3 regions of the Shewanella sp. FDAARGOS_354 genome follow, and region 1 is predicted to be linked to each of the others. Evidence: predicted binding sites of a transcription regulator. Region 1 holds the regulator's gene; each other region holds the start of a gene.
The links. Region 1 encodes sigma-54, which starts transcription at its own class of promoters, with help from an activator protein. Its sites were predicted from a motif close to GTTGGCACGNNNNTNGNNT; they were not measured.

Region 1 (3,286 bases):
CCCTAACGGCGCGGGCAAAACCACCACCTTTTACATGGTCGTGGGCTTAGTTAAAAGCGATAAAGGCCATATCTTTATCGACGATGATGATTTAACCGCCGATCCTATGCATCTGCGTGCCCGCAAAGGTATTGGTTACCTACCACAGGAAGCGAGTATCTTTCGTAAATTAACCGTACACGACAACATCATGGCGGTACTGCAAACCCGTAAAGAGCTCAATAGTGACCAGCGCGAAGAAGCACTAGAGCAACTGCTAGAAGAGTTCCATATCACCCATATTCGTGACAGCCAAGGCATGTCCTTATCGGGCGGTGAACGTCGACGCGTCGAAATTGCCCGCGCCTTAGCGGCCAACCCCAAGTTTATTCTGCTTGATGAGCCCTTTGCGGGCGTTGATCCGATCTCCGTTATCGATATCAAGAAAATTATCGAGCAGCTTAAGAGCCGAGGCCTTGGTGTACTGATCACTGACCACAATGTGCGCGAGACCTTAGACGTCTGTGAACATGCTTACATTGTGAGTCACGGTAATCTTATTGCCGAGGGCACACCCGCAGAGATCTTAGACAATCAGCAAGTTAGGGCTGTGTACTTAGGTGAACAATTCAGGCTATAGTTACTAAAACAAAGCTAATAAGCCTTGAATTTGAGAGCGCTAGGCTCCATCCATATGATATCAAGCGACCTAAACTCACAATAATAACCTAGGGATCAGCGGTAACATGAAAGCGTCACTCCAGCTCAAACTGGGTCAACAGTTAACCATGACGCCACAACTTCAGCAGGCCATTCGCCTGCTGCAACTGTCGTCATTGGAACTGCAACAAGAAATCCAGCAAGCCTTAGATTCTAATCCTCTTCTCGAGCTGGAAGAGGAGCAATTTGACGCGCCTAGCGAACGTAAGCAAGATATCGCCGATACCGACTTTAGCGAAACGACTGCCCAGCCACAGGAACAAGATAATTCCACCGTGGACATTGCCGAGTCGCTGACCAAAGAATCTCTGCCCGAAGAGTTACCCATGGATACCACTTGGGATGAAGTCTTTACCGCATCGCCAAACTCAGGTTCTGGCGCCAGCCGTGAAGATGACATGCCCTTCCAAGGGGAAACTAGCGAGGGGTTGTACGAACATTTAGAATGGCAAAAAAACCTCACACCCTTCTCTGAAACCGATTTAGCCATTGCCACCGCGATTATTGATGCCATTGACGATCAAGGTTATCTCACTCAAAGCACTGAAGATATCCTCGAAGCCATGGGCAATCCCGAGATTGAACTCGACGAAGTCGAAGCCGTGCTCAAGCGTATTCAACACTTCGACCCTGTTGGTGTCGCGGCAAGGGATTTAAGCGAATGTTTACTGATCCAGCTATCTCATTTTTCGCCTGATACCCCTCACATCGAAAACGCCCGCATGTTGATCAAAGATCATTTAGATCTGATCGCCGCTCGCGACTTTAGGCTGTTAATGCGTAAGACCAAACTGAAAGAGGACGAGTTAAGGGACAGTATTGCGCTGATCCAAACCTTGAACCCTCGTCCCGGTTTACTCATCACCCCTGTCGATGAAGAATATGTGATCCCCGATGTATCGGTGTCGAAGAAAAACGGCCGTTGGGTGGTCGAATTAAACCCTGACTGCATGCCAAAAATCAACGTAAATCAGCAATATGCAGCAATGGCCCGAAGTTCAAAAAATCAAGCTGATAGCCAATTTATTCGTGGCCATCTGCAAGAAGCCAAGTGGTTTATTAAAAGCCTTGAAAGCCGTAACGAAACACTGCTCAAGGTGGCAAACTGTATAGTGCAATATCAACAGGGTTTCTTCGAATATGGCGAAGAAGCCATGAAACCTATGGTCCTAAACGATATCGCCGAGGCGGTAGAGATGCATGAGTCCACCATTTCACGGGTGACGACTCAAAAATACATGCATACCCCAAAAGGACTTTTTGAACTAAAATATTTCTTCTCAAGCCACGTCGGGACGGATGATGGCGGTGAGTGCTCATCCACAGCAATCAGAGCTTTCATTAAGAAACTGGTTGCAGCGGAAAACCAGAAAAAACCATTAAGCGACAGCAAGATGGCTCAACTTCTGGCAGAACAGGGAATTAACGTTGCGCGCAGAACCATTGCGAAGTACCGAGAAGCGATGCTTATTCCCCCTTCCAATCAGCGTAAAAGTTTATAGCCTATTGTGAGTATCGGAGGACGTTTCTATGCAAATAAACCTAAGTGGACACCATATCGAGATTACTGAATCGTTACGGGCATATGTTGAGGAAAAGTTTTCAAAACTTGAACGTCATTTCGAACAGATCAATAATGTGCACGTTGTGCTCAATGTTGAGAAAATGCAACAGATTGCCGAAGCGAGAATCAACCTCACCGGTGGTGAAGTCTTCGCGACTTCAGAGCATGCAGATATGTATGCTGCCATAGACGTCCTGATTGATAAACTTGATCGTCAGGTTATTAAACACAAAGAGAAGTTAACAAAACACTAGCAATGGAACTTCGTACCATACTGCGGCCGGAGTGCACAACCTGCGCCACTCCGGGCAGTAAGAAAAAGGTACTGGAACTCATCAGCGACTTAGCCGCTGCCCAGTACCCCACCCTCTCATCTCAAGAGATCTTCGAAAGCCTCGTGGCGCGCGAAAAGATGGGTAGCACAGGTATAGGTAACGGTATCGCCATTCCACATGGTCGATTAACCGATATAACACAACCCATAGCGATATTGATAAAATGTGAGGAGCCGATAGCCTTTGATGCTATCGATAAACAACCCGTCGATATTTTATTTGCACTACTCGTGCCTGCCGACCAATGTCAGCAGCACCTAAGTACCTTGTCATGCATGGCTGAAAAGCTCAGTGACAAGCAAATATTAAAACAATTGCGCAAGACGCATGATGAAACGGAACTCTATCAGGTAATCATTGGATGAAACTGGTCATAGTGTCAGGGCGTTCAGGCTCAGGCAAATCGGTCGCACTTAGAGTGCTTGAAGATCTCGGCTACTATTGTGTCGATAATTTGCCTTTGCCTTTGATTGGCAGTTTGCTTGAACAGCTCAAAGGCAGTAACGATCTCGTTGCTATCAGTGTTGACGTGCGCAATTTACCAGAGCAAGACAAAGTGCTGGTTAAACAGCTTGCCAGCCTGCCTACGGGCACTGAACTCACCAGCTTCTTCTTAAACTCCAGCGATAAAGTGTTGCTCAAACGCTACAGTGAAACGCGGCGCTTACATCCCTTATCTAAGAGCCGA
Region 2 (3,286 bases), 690 kb from region 1:
TGATGCCTAAAGCCAGCAAAATGAGCCCGATTGCGGGTTTTAAACGGATGTTTGGTGTGCAAGCCTTGGTTGAATTAACGAAGGGCATTGCTAAGTTTTCTGTTGTCGCGTTGGCGGCATATTTTCTTCTAAATCATTATTTTAATGATATTTTACTCCTTTCTGCCGATCATCTTCCTGGGAATGTCTACCACGCTTTAGATTTACTGGTATGGATGTTTATCCTACTTTGCTCTTCCGTATTATTCATTGTAGTGATCGATGTGCCATTTCAGATCTGGAACCATAATAAACAGCTGAAAATGACTAAGCAGGAGGTCAAAGACGAGTATAAAGATACCGAGGGTAAACCTGAGGTCAAAGGGCGAGTCCGCCAAATGCAGCGTGAATTAGCGCAGCGGCGCATGATGGCCGAAGTTCCCAATGCGGATGTGATTGTGGTGAACCCTGAGCACTATGCAGTGGCGATAAAATATGATGTTAAGCGCTCTGCAGCACCGTTTGTGATTGCTAAGGGTGTCGATGAGGTTGCCTTTAAAATTCGTGAGGTAGCAAGGGCGCATAATATAGCCATCGTTACTGCACCACCACTTGCGCGGGCGATTTACCATACCACTAAACTTGATCAACAAGTCCCCGAAGGCCTATTTACCGCGGTAGCACAGGTACTCGCTTATGTATTCCAGTTAAGGCAGTATCAAAAAGGGCGTGGCCGCAAACCTATCCCTATCCCCGTTAATCAACCTATTCCTGAAGATCTGAAGTACTAGGGCGTGTTGACGTTTCATGGTTATTTTTGCAGCAGTTTGGCTGGCTTTTATGCAAGGCAAAGTCCGTGCCGTGTAGTTATTCTACATAAACGGACGATAACGCGGCAGAAAAGCCAGCCAAATGCAGCCATCAGGAATCGTCTTGTAAGCCCTTACTCTTACTTTCTGTCATAAAAGCTGCTCGTCATTTGAGTAGAACAACCACACATCTTTCTTCGTTTCGCCCCAGAATGAACAAAATGTAATCTTGAAATCTCAACAAGTCCTAGTAACGAGTCAATAGTGCTCTAACGTAAAGTTAGCTAGCTACATATTAGCTTCACTACCTGATTGTTAGTTGTTGGCGTGCTTTTTGCTTTTAGGCTGTTATACGTCAAAGTTTAGGTATCTGTGAATGGATGTTAAAGCCTCCCTAGGCCAAGTAAAACAGTTGAAGCTAAGCTCTTTTAAGGGCATAGGTACGCCAGCACTAGTGCTTGCAGCATTGGCGATGATTGTACTGCCAATTCCCCCGTTTCTACTCGACATCTTATTTTCCTTTAACATTGCTTTAGCCTTGATTGTGCTTTTGGTCGCGATTTACACCGATAGACCTTTAGACTTTGCTGCCTTTCCAACCGTTTTATTAGTTGCGACACTGCTTCGACTTGCACTTAACGTGGCATCGACCCGTGTGGTATTACTCGAAGGTCACAACGGTGGTGATGCGGCGGGTAAGGTGATTGAGGCCTTTGGCTCCGTAGTGATTGGTGGTAACTATGCCGTTGGTCTAGTTGTATTTATCATTCTGATTATTATCAACTTTGCTGTTGTTACCAAAGGTGCTGGCCGGATTGCTGAGGTGAGTGCTCGCTTTACCTTAGATGCGATGCCCGGTAAGCAAATGGCAATTGATGCTGACTTAAATGCGGGCATTATTAATCAAGATCAAGCCAGAACCAGACGGGCTGAAGTCACCCGCGAAGCTGACTTCTATGGCGCAATGGACGGTGCGTCTAAGTTCGTTAAGGGCGATGCTATCGCTGGTATCATGATTTTAGTGATCAACATTCTCGGTGGTTTTATTATCGGGATTGTTCAGCATGGTTTGACATTCTCTCAAGCGGTTGAAATTTATACCCTCTTAACAATAGGTGACGGGTTAGTCGCCCAAATCCCAGGCTTATTACTGTCAATTGCTGCGGCATTGATGGTAACTCGCCAAAATGAATCTGGCGATATGGGTCAGATGTTGATGAGTCAGATGTTTGACAGTCATAAATCGCTAGGGATTGCTGCTGGCGTATTGTTCGTTATGGGGATTGTGCCTGGAATGCCGCACATGGCGTTTTTAAGTTTCGCCGTTTTAACGGGATGTGCGGCTTATTTTATATTTAAACGTAATGAGGCTAAACGTGCCAAAGCCCTCGAACAAGTCAAAACGGGCCCAACGGAAAGAGCCGAAAGAGAGCCTAAGGAACTTAGCTGGGACGATGTGCATCATGTTGACACTATCGGTCTTGAAGTGGGTTACCGTTTAATCCCCTTAGTCGATAAAGGTCAAGGTGGAGAATTACTCAGCCGGATCAAAGGTGTACGTAAAAAGCTTTCGCAAGAATTGGGATTCTTGGTTCCTGCGGTTCACATACGTGACAATTTAGACCTTTCGCCTAATGCCTATCGTATTTCTCTTATGGGTGTTGTTGTGGGTGAGGCGGATATTCGCCATGACTGCGAGCTCGCCATTAATCCGGGACAAGTGTACGGTAAGTTAGATGGTATTGAGACCCGTGATCCTGCCTTTGGTCTCGAAGCCGTGTGGATTGCCCCTGAACTGCGTGAACATGCCCAAACCTTAGGGTATACGGTAGTGGATGCCGCGACGGTAGTGGCAACTCATATCAGCCAAATATTGACGAATAATGCAGCAAAACTTTTAGGCTACGAAGAAGTGCAACAACTGATGGATATGCTTGCTAAACACTCGCCTAAGTTGGTGGATGGCTTTATTCCTGATGTGATGCCGCTCGGAAATGTCGTAAAAGTGATGCAAAACCTATTAAATGAAGGAGTTTCTGTCAGAGACTTGCGTACCATAGTGCAAACTTTGTTAGAATACGGCACTAAGAGTAACGATACTGAAGTGTTAACAGCGGCGGTGCGTATCGCATTGAAGCGCATGATCGTTCAAGAGATCTCTGGCCCTGAACTCGAAATCCCTGTCATAACTTTGGCGCCAGAGTTGGAACAGATGTTGCATCAATCAATGCAAGCAACGGGTGGCGATGGCCCCAATATCGAGCCAGGTCTTGCGGAGCGTATGCAACAATCCTTAGCGGATGCCGCTCAAAAGCAAGAAATGGTCGGACAGCCTGCCATTTTGCTAACGTCTGGTATGTTACGTGCGACCCTGTCTCGCTTTGTTAAATATACTATTCCTAATCTCAGAGTGATTTCTTACCAAGAAATCCCCGATGAAAAGCAAATACGCATCGTATCTGCCGTCGGCCAGTAGAGGACGCATAAGTGAAGATTAA
Region 3 (3,286 bases), 550 kb from region 1:
CCCGTAAGCTAGGCTTCCATGGCGGTGGTCATATCGAATGGGAAGGTATTATTGCGACCCAAACTATCGGCAAGTGCACCGAGGAAGATATCGCTGCTGTTAAGGCATTCTGGGCGGGTCAAAAAGTGACTCAACTCGAAGTTAGCGAACTGTACGATATCTGGTGGAGTTAATGCCAGAACAGGCGTTATTAGAGGAAGTGGTCGACAAAGTTCGACCCTTGCTCGGCCAAGGAAAGGTTGCTAATTATATTCCTGCGCTCGCCAATGTTGATGCTGGCAAATTGGGCATTGCCGTGACCACTATTGACGGTGAAACCATAGGCGCAGGCGATTACCTTGAGCCATTTTCAATTCAAAGTATTTCTAAAGTTTTCAGCTTAACCTTAGCGCTAACTTTATATGAAGAAACAGAAATTTGGAGCCGCGTCGGCAAAGAACCCTCGGGACACTCCTTCAATTCATTAGTCCAAGTCGAACTCGAGCGGGGTAAACCTCGCAATCCCTTTATTAATGCTGGCGCATTAGTCATCGCTGACTTATTACAGAGCCGTTTAGGGGCACCTAAGCATCGGATGTTGGAATTGGTCAGGGCGCTGAGTCAAAACGATAAAGTTTGTTTCGATAAGCAAGTGGCGGATTCTGAATATCAGCACAGTGCTCGCAATGCGGCCATCGCCTATCTGATGAAATCCTTCGGCAATTTTCAAGGTGATGTCGATACAGTGCTGCGCACTTATTTTCATTACTGCGCCTTAAAAATGAACTGCGCCGATCTATCGCGGGCGATGCTGTATTTAGCTAATCGCGGTAAAACCTTAGATGGCACTGAGCTTATTTCGCAAGTGCAGACTCGGCAGTTAAATGCCCTGTTAGCAACCTCTGGCTTGTACGATGGCGCTGGTGAGTTTGCCTATCGTGTCGGAATGCCTGGCAAAAGTGGTGTCGGTGGCGGCATTATTGCGGTGATCCCTGGGGAGCTCTCGGTCTGCGTTTGGTCACCCGAATTAGATAACCAAGGTAACTCCCTTGCGGGGACGGCGATGCTTGAGCATCTCAGCCAGCGTCTCGGACGTTCAATCTTCTGATTTACCTCTTTTATTAGCCCCCTTAGGCTAAATATTGGTGAAAATCACTAATCATCTATCGGTGCTAATTTTTATAACTCCATACTAATCATATTGTTAAAAAGTTGGCACATCTTCTGCTATTTGTCTTTTAGCATGTTAGCTTAGTCGAATTACTCAGATTAAAGGATGAACCACAATGAAAATAAATACGCTATTAACTGGAGTGGCATTATCGGGCGTTATTTTAGGTGCTTCTGGCTTGCAATCAGCACAAGCGAAAACCGAGCCGCAAATTGATGAGCGCTGTGAGGTTTCCCTTAATTATGATGTGAGAGTCGAACCTAAAAAATTAGTGATGAGCGAGAAGGGCGCCGAGAAGTATCGTATCGAGGTTGACAAGTTATACGTTGAAGGCAAGCAGGTAACCTTAACTGATAAGCAGAAGAAGCTAGTTAGCCAATATGCCGATGAGGTGTTAACTCAGGTACCTGAGGTGATTGAATTAGTCAATGAAGCGGTTGCACTGGCCTCTCAAGCTGTGAGTATGGCGTTAACGCCATTGATGGGCGATGCCGCTGGCGCTAAGTTTGATGAAATGATGGCAGGTGTGCAGAAGCGTGTCGATGCCGTAGCCTACAAGCAGGGCGATAGTTTTTACCTTGGTGCGACCGAAGAGTCGATGCAAAACACTTTTAACGATGAGTTTGAACAGGAAATAGAGCAAATCGTGCAAAACTCCATTGGCACCCTGATAATGAATATCGGTGGCCAAATTCTTGCCGGCGATGGTGAGTCCTTCGATGCTAAGATGGAGGCATTTTCACAAAAAATGGATAGATTAGGCGATGATATTGAGCAGCAAATTGAATCCCAATCCAAGGGGATTGAAGCGAAAGCCGACCGTTTATGTGACCGTTTTGAAAACCTGCTAGTGCTTGAAAATCAACTGCGTAAAGAAGTGCCTGAGTTAGCACCTTACGTGTTGACGCAAAACACTCACCACGAATTGCGTGAGTAGATATCGCAGAAGATATCTAAGGGAATAAACAGGTTTTTATGCTAGAACGTTTGCCTAGCTGGCAAAATGAATAAAGCAGTATAAATGATCAATGCCTCAGCACCTTTGTGTTTGGGGCTTTTTATTGGGGAATTGTTACCAAGCACCTTGATATTAATCCCAATGCTTGCGGCTATTTAGTGTGGAATGTTACATTCTTCAGACTAATGTTTGGTATACTCTTAAAATATAATGAAAAGCTGGCAACTCAGTCAGATAAAACACTCTACTTTAGCTGACTTTTTCGGTTTAAATCTCTACAACGAACCCATTTGCTGTGAGATATTAAGGCGTTATGGAATGCTGCATTCCTGCGTTATTCCGAAAGTTTAAATCACTGTCGAAACTGCTTAAGGCGACTTTCCATGTTAGAACTGTTAGAACCTATTGCGATTTTTACTCATGTGGCCAGAGCCGGAAGTTTCAGTGCGGCCGCAAGAAGGCTTGGGATCTCTAAATCTAAGGTTAGTACGCAGGTAGCCGATCTCGAGCATAGACTCGGTGTTCAACTGATCCAGCGTACTACTCGCAGCTTAAGTTTGACTGAAGCTGGGCATTTGTTATATCTGCAAGGTGAAGAGTTACTCCGCGATGCTGAGCAGGCGATTGCTAGCGTGCATAATTTAAACGATGCGACCCGCGGCGTGTTAAAGGTGGGTATTTCTCAGTCCTTTGGCGCTATGCATATCATTCCCGCACTGCCATCCTTTATGGCAAAACACCCTGAGCTCGAACTGCAAGTCAGTTTGCTTGATCATAAGGTGGATGTGGTCAGTGAAGGTTTAGACTTACTGTTAACTATGTCTGAGCAGCTTCCCCTTGGTATGGTGGCGCGACCTTTGATGAAGTGTCAGTTCCTACTCGTTGCCTCACCCGATTATATTGCTAAGCATGGCGAACCTTCGCGTCCAGAGCAATTAGTCGACCATAACTGCTTAGTGTATCAAGGTGAGTGGCATGAGCACAGCATGTGGCAGTTTAAAAAGGGCGATGATTACTGTGAGATAGGTGTCTCTGGTAACTTTAGGGTAGATAACGCTCCAGCTTTAAAATCAGCTGCGATCAGTGGCTTAGGGGTTGTATATCTTGCTAGTTACTTGATGGAAGATGAGATCGCTAAAGGTACCTTGGTGCCACTATTGAGAGATTGGCAATTGACT

Region 2: a site for sigma-54 is predicted at 1,110-1,128, ahead of flhA (flagellar biosynthesis protein FlhA). Genes of this name have one in related genera too.
Region 3: a site for sigma-54 is predicted at 1,191-1,209, ahead of CEQ32_RS22330 (YggN family protein). Genes of this name have one in related genera too.

What each region holds. Positions count from the first base shown of each region.
Region 1 is NZ_CP022089.2:4,406,416-4,409,701, reverse strand. It holds gene lptB (LPS export ABC transporter ATP-binding protein) at 1-619, shown strand, start outside; gene CEQ32_RS19830 (RNA polymerase factor sigma-54) at 726-2,201, shown strand; gene hpf (ribosome hibernation promoting factor) at 2,230-2,517, shown strand; gene ptsN (PTS IIA-like nitrogen regulatory protein PtsN) at 2,520-2,963, shown strand; gene rapZ (RNase adapter RapZ) at 2,960-3,286, shown strand, end outside.
Region 2 is NZ_CP022089.2:60,489-63,774, forward strand. It holds gene flhB (flagellar biosynthesis protein FlhB) at 1-770, shown strand, start outside; gene flhA (flagellar biosynthesis protein FlhA) at 1,165-3,264, shown strand; gene flhF (flagellar biosynthesis protein FlhF) at 3,276-3,286, shown strand, end outside.
Region 3 is NZ_CP022089.2:4,961,332-4,964,617, forward strand. It holds gene CEQ32_RS22320 (YggL family protein) at 1-173, shown strand, start outside; gene glsB (glutaminase B) at 173-1,087, shown strand; gene CEQ32_RS22330 (YggN family protein) at 1,266-2,087, shown strand; gene CEQ32_RS22335 (LysR family transcriptional regulator) at 2,492-3,286, shown strand, end outside.